DNA from 4 places in the Rhodococcus sp. PSi06 genome. Region 2 is predicted to be linked to each of the others. Evidence: riboswitches for the same ligand, from Rfam matches in the RefSeq annotation. Region 2 holds a riboswitch; each other region holds the start of a gene.
What was found. A riboswitch is a leader RNA that binds a small molecule or an ion and turns the genes downstream of it on or off. The one in region 2 is predicted to bind S-adenosylmethionine.
Positions count from the first base shown of each region.

Region 1: linked by a shared signal. The riboswitch ahead of ACFI9K_RS18950 (ABC transporter substrate-binding protein) and the one ahead of ACFI9K_RS23060 (mandelate racemase/muconate lactonizing protein) in region 2 are both predicted to bind S-adenosylmethionine.
Region 3: linked by a shared signal. The riboswitch ahead of ACFI9K_RS05310 (bifunctional o-acetylhomoserine/o-acetylserine sulfhydrylase) and the one ahead of ACFI9K_RS23060 (mandelate racemase/muconate lactonizing protein) in region 2 are both predicted to bind S-adenosylmethionine.
Region 4: linked by a shared signal. The riboswitch ahead of ACFI9K_RS07470 (aminotransferase class V-fold PLP-dependent enzyme) and the one ahead of ACFI9K_RS23060 (mandelate racemase/muconate lactonizing protein) in region 2 are both predicted to bind S-adenosylmethionine.

Region 1 is NZ_JBHNYO010000014.1:173,113-177,300, forward strand. Features, by position in the region: gene ACFI9K_RS18945 (ABC transporter permease) at 1-334, opposite strand, end outside; gene ACFI9K_RS18950 (ABC transporter substrate-binding protein) at 331-1,944, opposite strand; SAM riboswitch class I at 2,162-2,256, opposite strand; gene ACFI9K_RS18955 (phosphotransferase) at 2,525-3,148, shown strand; gene ACFI9K_RS18960 (hypothetical protein) at 3,234-3,632, opposite strand; gene ACFI9K_RS18965 (HNH endonuclease signature motif containing protein) at 4,096-4,188, shown strand, end outside.
Region 2 is NZ_JBHNYO010000021.1:23,190-27,377, reverse strand. Features, by position in the region: gene codB (cytosine permease) at 1-1,235, shown strand, start outside; gene ACFI9K_RS23065 (DUF6941 family protein) at 1,293-1,670, shown strand; gene ACFI9K_RS23060 (mandelate racemase/muconate lactonizing protein) at 1,748-2,176, opposite strand; SAM riboswitch class IV at 2,205-2,324, opposite strand; gene ACFI9K_RS23055 (hypothetical protein) at 2,514-3,167, shown strand; gene ACFI9K_RS23050 (Fic family protein) at 3,418-4,188, shown strand, end outside.
Region 3 is NZ_JBHNYO010000003.1:125,062-129,249, reverse strand. Features, by position in the region: gene ACFI9K_RS05315 (MFS transporter) at 1-938, opposite strand, end outside; SAM riboswitch class IV at 1,291-1,413, shown strand; gene ACFI9K_RS05310 (bifunctional o-acetylhomoserine/o-acetylserine sulfhydrylase) at 1,600-2,949, shown strand; gene metX (homoserine O-acetyltransferase MetX) at 2,946-4,091, shown strand; gene ACFI9K_RS05300 (DUF3017 domain-containing protein) at 4,144-4,188, opposite strand, start outside.
Region 4 is NZ_JBHNYO010000004.1:189,001-193,188, reverse strand. Features, by position in the region: gene ACFI9K_RS07480 (YbaK/EbsC family protein) at 1-223, shown strand, start outside; gene ACFI9K_RS07475 (hypothetical protein) at 248-751, opposite strand; gene ACFI9K_RS07470 (aminotransferase class V-fold PLP-dependent enzyme) at 906-2,261, opposite strand; SAM riboswitch class IV at 2,316-2,431, opposite strand; gene ACFI9K_RS07465 (Pls/PosA family non-ribosomal peptide synthetase) at 2,645-4,188, shown strand, end outside.

The DNA.
Region 1 (4,188 bases), on a different contig from region 2:
CCAGGGCCGTCCCCGCCAGGCCGAGTGTGCTGGGCACCGCGTCGAGGATGGCCGTAGTCACCGGCTGACCGGTGGCGATGGACAATCCGAAATCACCCTGCACGGCACCGACCAGCGAGTGCCAGTACTGCACCAGCACCGGCTGATCGAGACCGTAACGAGCCTGCAGCTCAGCGATGGCTGCAGCGTCGGCCGGGGTACCCGAGCCGGCCGAATCCACGGCAAGACTGACCGGGTCCGACGGCAGCAGGAACAGCACGATGAACGAGATGGTGAACGCCGCCCACAGCACGGCCGCTGCTTGCAGTACCCGCTGTCCGATGTAGCGGGTCATGCGCTCAGCCAGGTATCGAAGAACTGCAGCCGCGCCGAGGCCTCGAAATTCAGATCCTGCACTTTCGACGCCGCGCCGACCGCCTGCGAAAGCTCGATTGTGGGAATCCACAAGCCGTTGTCCAGCACCTGCTGCTGCGCCGTAGCGAGAATTCCGTTGCGCGCCGGCACGTCCGTGGCCCCGAGCTGATCGGTCAACGATGCATCCAGATCAGGGATCGGGCCGCGCGCGTTCAGGTTTCGTCCGTCCACCGCAAACGAGGTACGCAGAATGTCGCCGTCGGCGCGGGTGCTGTTGTAGTACGTCGCGTCGTAGTCCTTCGTGCCCTGCCGTGCCGTCGCCTCCGAATTGGAGACCAGCTCGAGCTGTAGGTCGACGCCCACCGCACGCAACTGCTGCTGGGTCAGCTCCAGAATTGCCTGATTGCCGGCGAACACGGCCGAGTACATGACCTTGAAACTCAGCTTCTCGCCATCCTTTTCGCGGATCCCATCTGCACCGGGAGTCCACCCCGCATCGTCGAGCAGCGATGTCGACTTCTCGGGGTCGTAGGTGACATCGGCGAGTTCGACGAAGCCCGGAGTGGCGCTGGCCAACGTGCTTGTCGCCGTCCGGAAGTCCGGTCCCAGGACGGTGTCGACGAGTTCCTGACGGTTGATCGCCGGTACCAGGGCTGTGCGGACGGCGGGGTCCCGAAGCGCACCGCGGGTGACGTTGGGCTGAATGCCGAACGGAACGCCCGGGTTGGGGGCCGTCAGGATCCGGCCACCGGTCGCCTCGATCTGCGGCGCATCCTGCGGTAGTGCGTCGCTGACGGCGTCGAGCTGATCGGAGGAGAGGCTGCCGGTACGTACACCCGACTCCGGCACGATGGTGAACTCGACACGGTCCAGGTAGGCCTCGCCTGTGTGACCGAACGCCGCAGAGCCCCAGGCATATCCGGATCGCTTGGCCAGCGTGACGGAGCGATCCTGCTGATAGTCCGCGTAGGTGAACGGTCCCGATCCGATGTTGGTACCCAAGCACCGTGACTCTGCCGACTGCGCCGACGTCGCGCTGGATTGAATTCCGAGCTGAGGCGTCGAACTCGCCTGCAGGAACTGTGCATTGGGTGCCGCGAAGTCTATGCGGACCGTCAGCGGATCGATGACGGTTGCACCCTGATATCCGGTCAGGTAACTGGCAGCCAGAGGCGCTTTGGCCGCACCGAGAGTGCCGGTGATGGCGTCGAAATTCTCTTTTACGGCGGCGGCGTCGAGCGGCGTGCCGTCACTGAACGTCACACCGTCCTTCAGCTGGAACGTGAAAGACCGTGCCTCGGGACCGACTTCCCAGCTTTCGGCCAACCACGGTTCGATCTCTCCTGTCTCCGGATTCTGGTCGGTGAGAGAGTCGACCACTTGCCGGGTGACATAGATCGTCTGGTTGGTGCCGGACTGGGCCGGGTCGGAGCAGGTGGGAGCGCCGGACAGGCCGTAACGCAGCGTGCCGCCGGACTGCGGGGGTCCGGCATCGGCAGCCGAGGTGGTAGCGCTGCCGGCGCATCCGGCAAGCAGTGTGGCGGTGGCGGCGAGAACTCCGGCCACCAAAAGTGCAGGGCGAGTGGACACGTGGGTGTCTCCGGTATCTTGTCGATCGCACGAGAACTCCCGCGTCCGAGCCACGTGTGCCCAGGAAGGAGTTGGTGCAGATGATGAGGTGGTGTCGAAATGTACGGTGCTGAAATGTCAGCTGAGACAGGTCGAACCGTTCAGACGGCACAGATCGACATGCAGCCGACGGCATCCGTCGACGAAACCTGAGGCGACTCGGGTATTCACGTGCATTCCTCCATCGGTCCCGGCGGTAGCACCCTCACCCGACGAGTCGGGGGGTTGCTGCGACGTCATAGAGCCAGGTCTCTCGGTCGCTCTGGATGGTCCTACGGTTACCGATACTACGAGAGGCTCGGCGCAGTTGCCAACCGGGGTGGAGATCGACGCTGATTTCCGGTGCGCTTCTGCATCGACGTGAGAGTGTAGAAGTATGCGGGACGACGCGGAAATTCCCTTGCACGGGGGCAACAGGACTGCCGTTCACCGGGTAGCCGAGACGGTGCGTCGAACGGCGGGAGACCATTCGCCTGCCGTGCACTGCCTTCTGAAAGAGTTGGAGCACAGGGGTTTTTCCCACGCTCCGCGTTTCTTGGGGATGGATGCTCAGGGTCGGGAAGTACTCACCTACCGGCATGGAATTGCCGGCAACTACCCGATGCCCGCGGCCATTCGTAGTGTCGATGCCCTGGAGAGTGCTGCCCGCATCATACGAAAATTGCACGACTCGACCATCGGTCTGCAGTTGCCGGACGGCCATGCTCGACACCTTCCCGAAGGCGTCGAACCCGAGGTGATCTGTCACTGGGATGCAGCTCCGTACAACTTCGTCTTCGACGGTTCCGTGGCTGTCGCGTTGATCGATTTCGACGAAGCCGGACCGGGACGACGCATCGACGACATGGCCTATTTCGCCTACAGATTCGCGCCGCTTTGCAGTAACGACAACTTTTCCGACGGAGGGTGGGAGCCAGACACCGACCGGTGGGACAGGCTGCGCCGGATTTTCACGACGTATCCCACCCCTCGGGCCGACGAACTCTCTGACATCGTCATCGCCAGACTCGAGGTGATGAGGCGCGCAGTCGAAGACGGACCGAACCACGAGCACGGTGCACTGTATTCGCGAGATCAACTGTTCATCGATCGAAATCGAGACCGCATCGGCGACGCCATTGCGGCTGCTGCCGAAGCCGTCCTGGAATCCGAAAGCTCGCTGTGAGGACTACCCTGCCCGGGCGAAATGCTGGCTTGCCAGCAATTGGCACAGAGTCGAGGCACGCTGCCCGGCAGGGGAATCCGGGATGTCAGACGGCAACAGCAAGTGCGGCGTCGTCATTGTCGATCGATTCTGAATCGTCTTGCTCAGTTGTATTCGACTCACCGCCCCGCATGTACTCGACCCAGTAGCCGACTGCGTCGCCCGCGGAGGCAAACCGGTCCAACACATCCATGCAGAGCCAGGTTGCAACCGAGAAATCCTGCTCTATCCCGTCGAGCCCGATCAGTGCCAACTCCTCGCCCACGGCGATAAGGGCGCGATCGACGTCGGAATTACTACGCTCGAGCCATCGCAGTGCCCGTCGGAGATACTCCCAGTCCTCAGCTGGCACAGACTCGCTGACCGACTGCCTACATAATTCGGCCGTCGCAACGAGCGCCTCTACAACCCGTGTCGATACCGAACCACCCAGTTCGACGAGCATGCCCCGATCACTATCGATCAACTGGGCGATGAACCGCCAGCGATCGGAAGTGGACGCACCCTACGGCCACAGATCACTCGCACCGAATTGAAGTCGGTTGATCAATTCCTTCGGCGTACTCCACGAAACGGCGAAGCCACATGAGTCGTTCATGTCGATCATCCCCACTGGGTCAACACACAACACTGGACACCGGCTCGACAATCGAGTTCGGAGATACTGCTCGTCATCGATACAAAGCAACGCTGCTGTGGTCGTTACGTCCACCTTGTTGAGCATTGAACAACGTCACCAGCATCTGCGCGACTCGTCCCAGCTCGAAATCGACAACGTCACACCGAAGGTCCACGTGTAATTCGCCACATAGCGCCACGTTCCGTTTACCGATGGCCGTTCAGGCTGCCGGTGACTACTGCGAACGTGTGTTCGAATACTTGTCGGTGGGTCGCGATAGATTCCGGTCATGCTTTCGGGGGACGGCGGATCAGGGGTGGACGGCATCGAGACGGTGCCGCCCGCCCCCGACGTGTCCGATCCAGAGCTAGCTGCATTGGTC
Region 2 (4,188 bases):
CGGTACCCCGCAGTGCCCGCAAGCCGTTCTTCTCGTTGGCCATCGTGCTGCTGGGCTTCACGATCTTTACGCCGACAATGCTGGCAGGCGCTGCACTCGGCACGGCGTTCAGCTTTTGGACGCTGCTCCTGGTGATCGCGGCCGGCTCGGCGATTTTGGGCGCGTACGTGGCCATGATGGGATTTGCCGGTGCGCGTACGGGTTTGACGACCGTGCTCATGGCGCGTTACAGCTTCGGCACCCGCGGATCCAAGCTCGCGTCGCTGCTCCTCGGTGGTACGCAAGTCGGTTGGTATGGCGTCATCATCGGCACCATCGGTGAGCTCACCTCGCAGGCATTGGACTGGGAGTCGTATGCCGCGCGGGCGGCCGTCATGATCGTTGCGAGCATCCTCATGTGCGTCACCGCGTGCTACGGATACCGCGGGATGTACTGGGTCTCGGTTCTGTCGACGCCGTTGATCATCGCGCTGGCGTGTTGGGTGCTCGCCCGATCCCTCGACGAGGTCGGCGGGTTCGCCGGACTGACGTCGATTACACCCACAACGACGATGACGGTCACGCTCGCCATCACGACGGTTGTCGGCACTTTCGTCTCCGCGGGGACCCAGGCACCCAACTGGACTCGGTTCGCACGATCCGGGTCGCAAGCGGCGTGGGCGTGCATCATCGGGTTCCTTCTCGGCAACGGAATGATGATTCTGTTCGGAGCGATCGGAGCAATAACCTTCGGTGAGGGCGATTTCGTTCTGGTTCTGTACAACCTGGGGCTCGTAGGCTGGGGCCTGATTTTGCTGTTCGGTAACCTGTGGAAGAGCAACGCCGACACCGCATATGCCTTCGGTGTTGCCGGCGCGGAAATGTTCCGGCATCCCCGGAAGGCACCGTTCATCATCGGCGGCTGCGTCATCGGGACCGTGCTCGCGCTCGTCGGTGTGCACAACCATCTGGTCGACTACCTGAGCTTGCTCGGCACCTTCATTCCTCCGCTGGGCGGGGTTCTCATCGGAGACTTCCTGTGCCGCTGGCGGCAGGGCATTCCCGAGGGGCACACTCCCCCGCTCGTTCACTGGCGGCATCTCGCGGTCTACGCTTTCGCGGCCTCCCTCGCGTGGTTGTCCGGAGAACTTGACATCGGAATCCCGCCGTTGATCGGCATCGTGGTAGCTATTGCACTCACGATGGTTCTGCATCGACGTGGCGCGGCGTCAGCGCACGGATCCCTGGCCGCTTAGGGTTGTCGACACTCCACCGCGAAGCCAGTGTCCATCGAAGAGAGGTAGCCGACGCCGATGATCATCACGGGATTGTTCTTCGCGGAGTACGCACGAGTCAGCGAGGACATGCTCGACATCCTCGGCGGTGTATGGGATACCTGCACCGTGCCGCGCGATACCCGCATGCTCGAATGCCGGCTGGTCGCGTTGCTACAGACCGGGCCCGACGACATCGGTAAGGACTTCCCTGCAACGCTCGAGGTGCTCGACGCGAAGGGCGAACACATCGTCAATCAGCGAGGCCTTCAGATCCCCGGCACCGGCTTCACCGGCGAGAATCGGTTCTGGTTCCTGCCGATGCAGATGGTGTTCCGCGACGAAGGACGGCACAACTTCATCCTCAGCGCCGGTGGAGCCACAGCAAGCGTCGGGCTTCGTATCGCGTTCGGTTAATCGAGCGGTAAGGGGCTTTCGGTCAGTTATTAGAGCGCCCGCAGCCGGGACAAGACGCCTCACTGCAGCCGACCCACTCAGCGGGACAACGCGTGCAGGGTCGCCTCTCCCGCCCGATATCCCGCCTCGAACAGCCATGGCCACTCGGAGAAATCCTCGGGTTCCACCACTACGGTCTCCACACCACCGTTTCCCCTCCGCTTGGGCATGTTCTCGGGATGCGCGGGAAACCGTTCTTTCAAATAGGCCGGCTCGAGGCTCTGCCGAAAGATCAGCCACGTCCGCGGCGTGAAGCCCACTGCCTCAGCACGTTTCGCGACGTCGATCCACGCCTCACTGTTCGCGTAACCACCCGCGAGCACCAGCCTCTGGGTCTCCAGCATCGGGAACACCCCGAACCATATCGGCGGATAGCTCAGCAGCGTCTGGCACCAGGCCCGACGACGCTCCGGCGGAATGGGTTCCCATTTGGCTTGTGCTATTTCGAGTCCGTCATCTGCAGACATTGTTCACCTCGTCCTGGAGGTGCGAACCTCCATCGACTTGCGCACCCGCGGTTGCGGGATGCGCCGGTTCTTCCCCTGGGGCACCCCTGTCGATGGAGACGGGGTTGCCGGACAGCCGGCCAGGTACCTACGGCTGTCGCTCTTGAACCTTCCTCGACAATAGCCGAGGGGTACACCTACGACAATCCTGTGGGTCAGCGGGGCACTTCGACGAACGCGCCTCTTGTTTGCCGATCGGTGCGGTGCCGCGGTGGGGACCGAATGAAACCCTGTGATGACCGGGCAACACTCCGGCCGAGGTTCTCGACGTACATCGGACATCCGTCATCATTGACGCGTGATCAAACAGGGAAGTTGTTTTGCTTTGCTCGGCATTGTGATCGCGGTGCTGGGTCACGCAGTGACGGGAACTTTGGGGTACTCGGCGTACGTCTCCGGCGAATCGTTCTATGGACCCGACACCACGTTGGGGCCGTGGGTACGACCCGTCGTCGCCGCGTCGACCGGCGCCTTGATCGGCATGTTCGCAGGGCTGGCGCTGCACCTGTGTGGCTACCGATTCATCGTCGAACCTTCTCGGCGCGTGGGGCTCGTCGTCGTTGCCGGTCTGGTCGGATTGACGCTGGGGATGACGCCCGTACTGATTCTGGTCGGCACGAGCTTCTCCGGTTCGAGTTCGGGCGTATCGCCCGACTACTTGCTCCCGATCTATGCAAGCACCGCAGTTTTCGCTTATGTACTCGGAGTCGCCTCGGTTCGATTGCTGCTCAGAGCAACTCACGATCCGTTGCCATCTCGGACGACCAAGGTTGTGGCTGCCTTTCTTCCGATTGGCGGTGTCCTCGCCACCCTCGCCGGCATGGGGATTGCCTGGATTCTCGGATTTTCCACGACGGCATCCACCTTTGTCGCCGTGATCGTGGCGGTGCTGTGCATACTCGCGGCAACCTTTGCACTCGCGCGAGCGTGGGCGTTGCGCACGACAGCGTAGAAACTCGAGAATTCGTCACGCGCGCGACCATCCCACCACCCTCGGTGTGAATGGCGAACACACCCTCAGCGCCGATTGGGCCACAGCGAGCGTCGCGCTTCGTATCGCATGCGGCTCACACAGGGCGACCAGAATGCGGACTCCGCAGCGCACCGCTTCCCGCGTAAACAACGCTGCACTTAACTACACTTAAGTGCATCAAAGTACATTAAGATGGTCGTTGCTGTATTTTTGCAAGGGAGGCGTTGATATGTCGTGGCCGCCACACGCCCGAACAACCAAGGATTGGCAGCCTCGGCATCGTCAAGGCTCGAAGGCAGACCGCACGCTCGATCGAATCGAGGTGTCGATCCCTCCTGAGATCAAAGACCTTGTCTTTTCGCCGTCCAACGAGACCGCTCAGGCGCAGGAAGCTGCGATCATCGCGGTGGCTCGTCTCGAAGCGGGATTCGGCGAGCATCTCGCGCCGCTCGCAGATTTCCTGCTCCGAAGCGAATCCGTGGCATCATCCAAAATCGAGAGTGTCGACGCCGGTTGGCATGCGTTCGGTCGCGCACTGGCCGGGGGCAAGGCGAGCGCCGATGCCAAATCTCAACTCGCTGCAATACACGCGCTGAGCACGATGGTCGACGCTGCGGGCCGTGGACCGATGTCGCTCGACACCTTCCTCGACGCACACCGACTTCTCATGGCTCCCGATTTCTACACTGCGAAAGACAGTGGCGCACTGCGTGATGTGCAGAATTGGATCGGTGGCAGCGACTACACACCCATAAATGCGCTGTACGTTCCACCGCCGCCGGATCTCGTCCCCGAACTGATGGACGACTTGCTGGTGTTCGCGAACCGCACGGACATGCCGATCATCGCTCAGGCCGCGATCGCTCACGCACAGTTCGAGTCCATCCACCCGTTCACCGACGGCAACGGCCGAATCGGACGTGCATTGATCAGCGCGGTATTCCGCCGGCGCGGCCTGACTCGTCGAATCACCGTTCCGTTGGCCTCGGCGATGCTCGCC
Region 3 (4,188 bases), on a different contig from region 2:
GCCACGTCCATCAACCGTGTCTGCAGGCCGGGCACCACCGAAGAGCCGGCCGCGCCGATCAGGAAAACCAGGAGCAGAGCCGTGATCGGATTGTGTGCCGCTGCGACGAACAACGCCAAGAACACGGCAGTTGCGGCCAGACCGACGAAGGTGCCCCTGAGCTGGAAGCGGTCGGCCAGCCAACCACCGACATAGTTGCCGGCGACCATGCCGAGCCCGTAGATCATCAGGGCGAGCGGAACGAGTGCGCGAGCGAGGCCGGCGACATCGGTCAGCGTCGACGCGATGTAGGTGTACACCGCGAACATTCCACCGAATCCGACGATTCCGACGAACAGGGTCATCCACACCTGGCTTCGGCGCAGTGCACCGAGCTCGGTGATGGGGCTGGTGGTCGGCATGGCGTCGAGCCGGGGCATCCACACAGCCAGCGCCGCGACGGTGAGGGCACCGATGACCGCCACGAGAGCGAACGCACTGCGCCACCCCAGAGCCTGTCCGATCCAGGTTGCCACCGGTACGCCGACGACGTTGGCGACCGAGAGACCCATCATCACCATCGCGACGGCTTTGGCGCGTTTTCCTGGTTCGGCGAGGTGTGCGGCCACCAGTGCGGCCACTCCGAAGTACGCACCGTGCGGCAGGCCGGCGACGAATCGTGAGGCGACGAGCTCGTTGAAACTGGGTGCGAACACCGTGCCGAGGTTGCCCAGGGTGAAGGCCACCATCAGCACCAGCAACAACATCCGCCGGGGAACTCGGGCAGCCAGGGCAGCGATGGTGGGAGCGCCGACCACGACCCCGAGCGCATAGGCGGAGATCATGTGGCCCGCAGAAGGCTCGGAAATCCCCATCGTGGTGGCGATGTCCGGCAGCAAGCCCATCGACGCGAATTCCGTCGTGCCGATGCCGAAGCCGCCGATGGACAGAGCCAACATCGCGAGCTTGCGGCGGGTCGAGTGCGGTCGATGACTGACACTCAGGCCACTCGACACCTTGCCGCGCACAGCGCTGACTCGGGAAAGAGCGGAATCGGTGACAGTCACAGCGGTACTACCTTCGTTTCGATCGGGAACGTGAACGGCGAGATCGGCGGCGTACAGAATCGATTCAGCACAGCGCATCCCAGTAGGGGAACAGCCGACTCGACCATTGTCTTCCCTCTACCCTCCAGTTTTCGAGCCGAAGAGCGGTGATTGTCCTCACCCGAGCAACTGCCGGGGCCCTTCTCGGCCGCCGGGCCAAGCCCTTGTTCCTGTGGCGCGTCCGTACCCGCTAAGATTTCCGCCAGGTCATGAGTGCCAGCATCGAGCCCCGGCTTGCTGGCCGGCAACCCTCCAGCCGCGGTGGGGTGCCCCGGGTGAACGACCGGGCCGATCCTGCATGCAAGTGCCGAATCGACAAGCGCGGGTCCGCAAGAAGCGGACCCACTGAATCTTCGGCCTCCAGGGGCCGAGGCCTGTCAGGAGGTTTTCTCATGTGTTGCTGTACCGATACGCCCCGTAGCGCTCGACCCCTCGAGCATCATTCGACATTCGATTTCTCTCGTACCGACTTGTTTCGGACGAACTCGTTTCAGAAAACGGAGTATCAGCAGCCATGACAGATTCGAACCCCGACATCGTCGACGCCACCGGAGCACCGACCGAGGATCCGTTCACCGATCCCTCTGCCAATTGGAGTTTCGAGACCAAGCAGATCCACTCGGGTCAGACGCCGGACGGCGCAACCAACGCGCGCGCACTGCCGATCTACCAGACCACCTCGTACACGTTCGACAACACCGATCACGCGGCCGCATTGTTCGGACTCGCCGAGCCGGGCAACATCTACACCCGCATCATCAACCCCACCCAGGACGTTGTGGAGCAGCGCATCGCCGCTCTCGAAGGTGGCGTCGCAGCATTGTTGGTCGCGTCGGGTCAGGCAGCCGAGACCTTTGCCATTCTCAACCTTGCGGAGGCGGGCGACCACATCGTCTCGAGCCCGCGTCTGTACGGCGGCACCTACAACCTCTTCCACTACACCCTCCCCAAGCTGGGGATCACCGTCTCGTTCGTCGACGATCCCGATGATCTCGAGCAGTGGCGGGCCGCGATCACGCCGTCGACCAAGGCGTTCTACGGCGAATCGATCTCCAACCCGAAGAACGACATTCTCGATATCCCGGGAATCTCCGCGGTAGCCCACGAGAACGGCATCCCGTTGATCGTGGACAACACGGTGGCGACGCCGTACCTGCTGCAGCCGTTGAAGCACGGGGCAGACATCGTCGTGCACTCGGCGACCAAGTACCTGGGTGGACACGGCACGGCGATCGCCGGCGTGATCGTCGACGGTGGCACCTTCGACTGGACTCAGGGCCGTCACCCCAACTTCACGACCGCCGACCCGAGTTACCACGGTGTGGTGTTCGCCGATCTCGGCGCTCCCGCATTCGCGCTCAAGGCACGCGTACAGCTGCTGCGCGACATCGGCGCAGCTGTCTCTCCGTTCAACGCCTTCCTCATCAGCCAAGGAATCGAGACGTTGAGCCTGCGCATCGAGCGGCACGTGGCCAACGCACAGAAGGTGGCGGAGTTCCTGGCCGGCCGCGACGACGTCGTCTCCATCAACTACGCCGGACTCGAGTCGTCGCCGTGGTACCAGCGAGGCCAGGAATTGCTACCCAAGGGACAGGGCGCAATCGTCGCGTTCGAGCTGAAGGGTGGCGTGGACGCGGGCAAGAAGTTCGTCAACGCGCTCACACTGCACAGCCACGTCGCTAACATCGGTGATGTGCGCTCACTCGTCATCCACCCCGCATCCACCACCCATTCCCAGCTGACTCCCGAGGAGCAGTCGGCATCGGGTGTGACGCCGGGTCTGGTTCGTCTGGCCGTGGGAATCGAAGGAATCGACGACATCATCGCCGATCTCGAAGCCGGCTTCAGCGCGGCGGCATCTTGAGCAACAGCTGCGACACAGGCGTTCGTCCGGAGGCGGTTCTTCCGTCTCCGGACGGGCGGCTGGGCACCATCGACATCGGCGGTCTCGACCTCGAGAACGGTGCTCACATCCCCCAGGTGACCGTCGCCGTGCAGCGGTGGGGGGAGCTCGCCACCGACCGCAGCAATGTCGTGCTCGTCGAACATGCCCTGACCGGAGACTCGCACGTGTCCGGCCCGCCGGACGCGGATCATGCGCTGCCCGGTTGGTGGAACGGAATGGTCGGACCCGGGTGTCCCATCGACACCGACGAGTGGTGCGTGGTTGCGACCAACGTGCTCGGTGGATGCGGCGGCACCACCGGGCCGAGCAGCATCTCGCCCGACGGCACACCGTATGGATCGACGTTCCCCGACATCTCGATCCGCGACCAGGTCGCGGCGGAGGCAGCTGTCGCCGACGCCCTCGGCATCGACCGCTTCGCCGCCGTGGTCGGTGGCTCGATGGGCGGGATGCGGACCCTCGAATGGATCGTCAGTCGTCCCGATCGCGTGGCAGCGGCACTGGTTCTGGCAGTCGGTGCGCGGGCAACGGCCGACCAGATCGGCACGCAGACAACGCAGATCGCCGCGATCAAAGCGGATCCGGGGTGGCTGGGTGGCAACTACCACGGCTCCGGAACGTCTCCGACGGCCGGACTCGGTATCGCGCGACGCATTGCGCATCTGACGTATCGCACCGAGAGCGAACTCGACATTCGGTTCGGTAACTCACCGCAGAACGACGAAGATCCATGGTCCGGCGGCCGCTACTCGGCGCAGAGCTATCTCGAACATCAGGCCGCGAAGCTGGTCAATCGATTCGACGCGGCGACCTACGTTCTGCTCTCCGAGGCCATGAACCGACACGACGTGGGTCGCGGCCGCGGCGGAGTGGCCGAAGCTCTTGCGTCCGTGCCGGTTCCGACCATCGTCGGCGGCGTCGATTCGGATCGGCTCTATCCGCTGAGGCTGCAGAAGGAGATCGCCCGCGAACTCCCCCAGTGCCGCGGACTCGAAGTGATCCAATCTCGCGACGGTCACGACGGCTTCCTCACCGAAGCCGATTCGGTGGCGAAACTACTCGCAGAGACGATGGAACTCGCCCGTCTCGGACGGCGCTGAGGCCGTCGGGCACGCTCCGTCCGGTCGCTTCTGCAGACGTGCGCCCGAGCCGTCAGTCGGTACCCAGTGGATCGATCGACAGCGACAGGAACACGAT
Region 4 (4,188 bases), on a different contig from region 2:
GTTGGCCCGGGCCGATCTCGACACAGCCAAGCATGCGACCGGGCAGCCGATCGGTGGTATCGCACCGGTCGGCCACCCCACGAACCTCGATACCTTCGTGGATCAGGATCTGGCCGGGTACGCCGAGTTGTGGGCCGCGGCGGGCCACATCGACACGATTTTTCGGTCGACGTACAGCGAGTTGTTGCGGATCACCGCGGGCCTGGCGATCGACGTCACCTGACCGACGTGCCGGTACCGCGAGGACTCAGGACGCGAGCGTCGGCACGATGTTCGATTCGCCGAGGACCTCGTCGACGATGTCGATATCGAAGCGGGTGCCGCGCGATCCCAGCAGCGGGAGTACCTCGGAGCCCAGGAACGTCGACTGCCGATCCACATCGCCGTGGACCTGCAACGTGACCCCGTCGGCCACGTCGGCCGCGGTGACGTCGGAAATCAGACTGGCCAACCCCGACGGAGTGCCGACGTAGCGGATGGACGACGGGCTGGTCGGCGCGTCGAGACCGGCGAACTCGCGACGAGCTGTGCGAGCGTCGGCCGCGATATGGATCTCGAGGTCGAGGAACACCGCGGTACCTTCGGCGGATTCGCCGCGTTCGACGGCTTCGGCGCGCAGCCTTGCGCGTTGTTGCTGCGCTTCCCGCAGGTCGGAAGCCTGAATTCGGACAACGTCCGCGTCCGGTGCCACGGTCAGTTCGGACCAGATCGAATCGAATTCGACGGCGATGCGGGTGTGATTGTGCGACATGAGTGGTGTCCTGGTTCTAGAAGTCGGAGAACGCATTCGGTCGGAGCGGAGCCGAAATCGAACACGACCCGGACGCCGTGCGGCACAGATCCACATATCTGTTGCACCAGTGACGGTTGCCCTGCCACACGACACTCATGGTCATGAAGCCATGCTAACCGTCCGAGGGGGTGCACGGGGATCCAACCCCGGCCGCGCGGGGCCCACCCACCCCGGCCGCCCCGTCGACCAGGCCCGGGAATGGCCGAGGATCCGGCACGGGATTCCACCAGCCGGCGTCCTCTTCGTAATGCCAGTTCGGGCCCGACGCGACCAGGGCGGCCAGGGCGTCGACGAGTCGGTCGACATCGGCGGCGGAGCTGCCGAGGCCGATGCTGGCTCGTACCGCGCCGTCCGCGTGCCCGAGCCGGCTCAGCAGCGGATGCGCACAGAATTTTCCGTCTCGAACGCCGATTCCGTGCTCGGCGGACAGGTACGCAGCCACCTCGCCGGGGTCGCGTCCGGCCACGGTGAAGGTGACGATGCCGACGGTGTCGGGTGCGTCGGCCCACACCTGAAGTAATTCGACGCCGTCCAGTGCCGCCAGGCCGGTCCGCAACCGGGACGACAATTCGTGTTCGTGAGCCTGCAGCTCGGCGTCGTCGAATCCCGCGATGGCTTCGCAGGCCGCGGCCAGAGCGGCGACTCCCAGCACGTTGGGGGTGCCTGCCTCGTGCCGCTGCGGGGCCGGGGCCCAGTCGGTGTGCTCGATGCTCACCCTGCGCACCGCTCCGCCGCCGGCCAGGTGCGGCGTGCCGACGTCGAGCCAATCACGTTTTCCCACAAGCACTCCCGCTCCGAACGGTGCGTACAACTTGTGTCCGGAGAAGGCGAGGTAGTCCACGTCGAGGGCGGCGATGTCGATACGGCGATGCGGAACCAACTGAGCACCGTCCACCACGATCCGCGCGCCGTGCCGATGCGCCAGCGCGGCGAGCTGCTCGATCGGGAGGACTTCACCGGTGACATTGGATGCACCCGTGATCGCCAGCAGTGCAGCGGGTTTCGCGGCCAGCTCGGCATCCAGGCGGTCGATGGTCTCGGCCAGTGTGGACGCGGCCACCACCACCCGGCGATCGCGCCACGGCAGCAGATTCGCATGGTGCTCGATATCGAGTACCACTGTCTCGCCCGGCACACACGCAGCCAGCAGGTTCAGCGAGTCGGTGGTGTTGCGGGTGAACACCACCACCGAATCCAGTTGCGCACCAACGAAATCGGCGACGGTCACCCGAGCTTTCTCGTAAGCTGCCGTCGAGACGCGGGATGCGTAGCCGGCCCCTCGATGCACACTCGAGTAGAACGGCAGCAATTCCGCTATTCGATCGGTCACCGCGGACAGTGCCGGCGCGCTCGCCGCGTAGTCGAAGTTCGCGTACGCGGCGGTGCCGCCCTGCACCAGGGGAACCTGCAGATCCGTGCCCGAAACAGGGGCAAAAGGAGTGCAGGGACGGGAGAGTACAGATGTCATGACAGATCAAGCCCTCACGTTCGAGGGACCCGCAACCGAAGATTGTGTTGAACGAGTCCGCGCTTGCCGCACCGGATTTCCGGCTGCAGCCTGGTCGTCACCCGGAGCACCCCGCCGCGAAGGAGGGTTGCCGACCAGCAAGCCGGGGCTCGATGCTGGTACTCGTGACCGTGGAAAAGACAATGACAAACTCGCTGCAGTTTTGTCAAGCCGGGACTCGGCCACGAGCCGCAGTAGGATTTCCGCGGTGGGAACACGCGCTCGTTCACCTGCTGGCCAACAGAACGTGAGATAACCAACGACGCTGCTGCTCACCAGCACCACAGAGTCACTTGCCACCGCAGAGTTGCTTGCAAACGAATGAGAAGGACGCCCGGTTGTCTGTGCATCAAGAGAACGATCTGCCGGGTTCGAGCGCGGACACCGCGCCTGCACCGGCGGTGTTTCTTCGCTCGTCTCTCGCTCCGCCCGCCCGGACGCTCATCGACGTTCTCCGCGATACGGCCCATCGTTTTCCCGACGCCCCCGCCATCGACGACGGTGCCGTGTCGGTCAGCTATTCCGAATTGTTGGACGACATCGCCGAGGGCGCCCAGTGGCTCGCCGATGCCGGCGTCCGGCGCGGCGATCGCGTCGGCATCCGCATGCCGTCCGGTTCCTTCTCCCTCTACGTCGCCATTCTGTCGATCCTCGCGGCCGGTGCCGCGTACGTACCGGTCGACGCGGACGATCCCGAGGAGCGAGCCGAGCTGGTCTTCGGCGAGGCGAAGGTGACGGCCATCGTCACCGCAGGCGGTATCGCCGCCGGTACCGCCCCCAAGCAGGATGTCCCCCAGGATGCCGGGCGACCGCCCACTCCCGAGGACGACGCCTGGGTCATTTTCACCTCGGGTTCGACGGGCACTCCCAAGGGCGTCGCGGTCAGTCATCGCAACGCGGCTGCGTTCGTGGACGCCGAGGCGCGCATGTTCTTGCAGAAGGATCCGTTGGGCCCGGGCGACCGAGTGCTCGCCGGCCTGTCGGTGGCGTTCGACGCGTCGTGCGAGGAGATGTGGTTGGCGTGGCGGCACGGCGCTTGCCTGGTGCCGGCACCGCGTTCGCTGGTGCGGTCCGGCTTCGACCTCGGTCCCTGGCTGGTCTCCCGCGACATCAGTGTCGTCTCGACGGTGCCGACCCTGGCGTCGCTGTGGCCGGCGGTCGCACTCGAAGCGGTACGACTGCTCATCTTCGGCGGCGAAGCATGCCCCCCGGAGCTCGCCGAGCGGCTCGCCGTCGAGGGACGCGAGGTGTGGAACACCTACGGCCCCACCGAAGCGACGGTCGTGGCATGCGCGGCGATCATGGACGGGACGGGTCCGGTCCGCATCGGTCTGCCCCTCGATGGCTGGGACCTGGCGGTGGTCGACGCGTCGGGCACTCCGGTCCAGGTCGGTGAGGTCGGTGAACTCGTCATCGGTGGTGTCGGCCTGGCCCGGTACCTCGACCCGGCCAAGGACGCCGAGAAGTACGCTCCCATGCCCTCTCTCGGGTGGGACCGGGCGTATCGCAGCGGTGATCTGGTCAAGCTCGAGCTCGAGGGCCTGCTCTTCCAGGGTCGCGCCGACGATCAGGTCAAGCTCGGTGGTCGACGCATCGAGCTCGGCGAGATAGACAATGCGTTGCAAGCACTTCCGGGCGTCAGCGGTGCGGCCGCGGCCATCCGCAAGACCGGTGCTGGTAATTCGGTTCTAGTCGGCTACCTCGCCAGTACCGACCCCGATTTCGATCTGGAGGCAGCCCGCGCGTTGTTGGCCGAGCACCTGCCGTCGGCGCTGGTTCCGCGGCTCGCCCTGGTCGAGGAGATGCCCACACGTACCTCGGGCAAGGTCGACCGCAATGCGCTGCCGTGGCCGCTGCCCGGCATGGCGGGGGCCTCGGCACTCGGAGG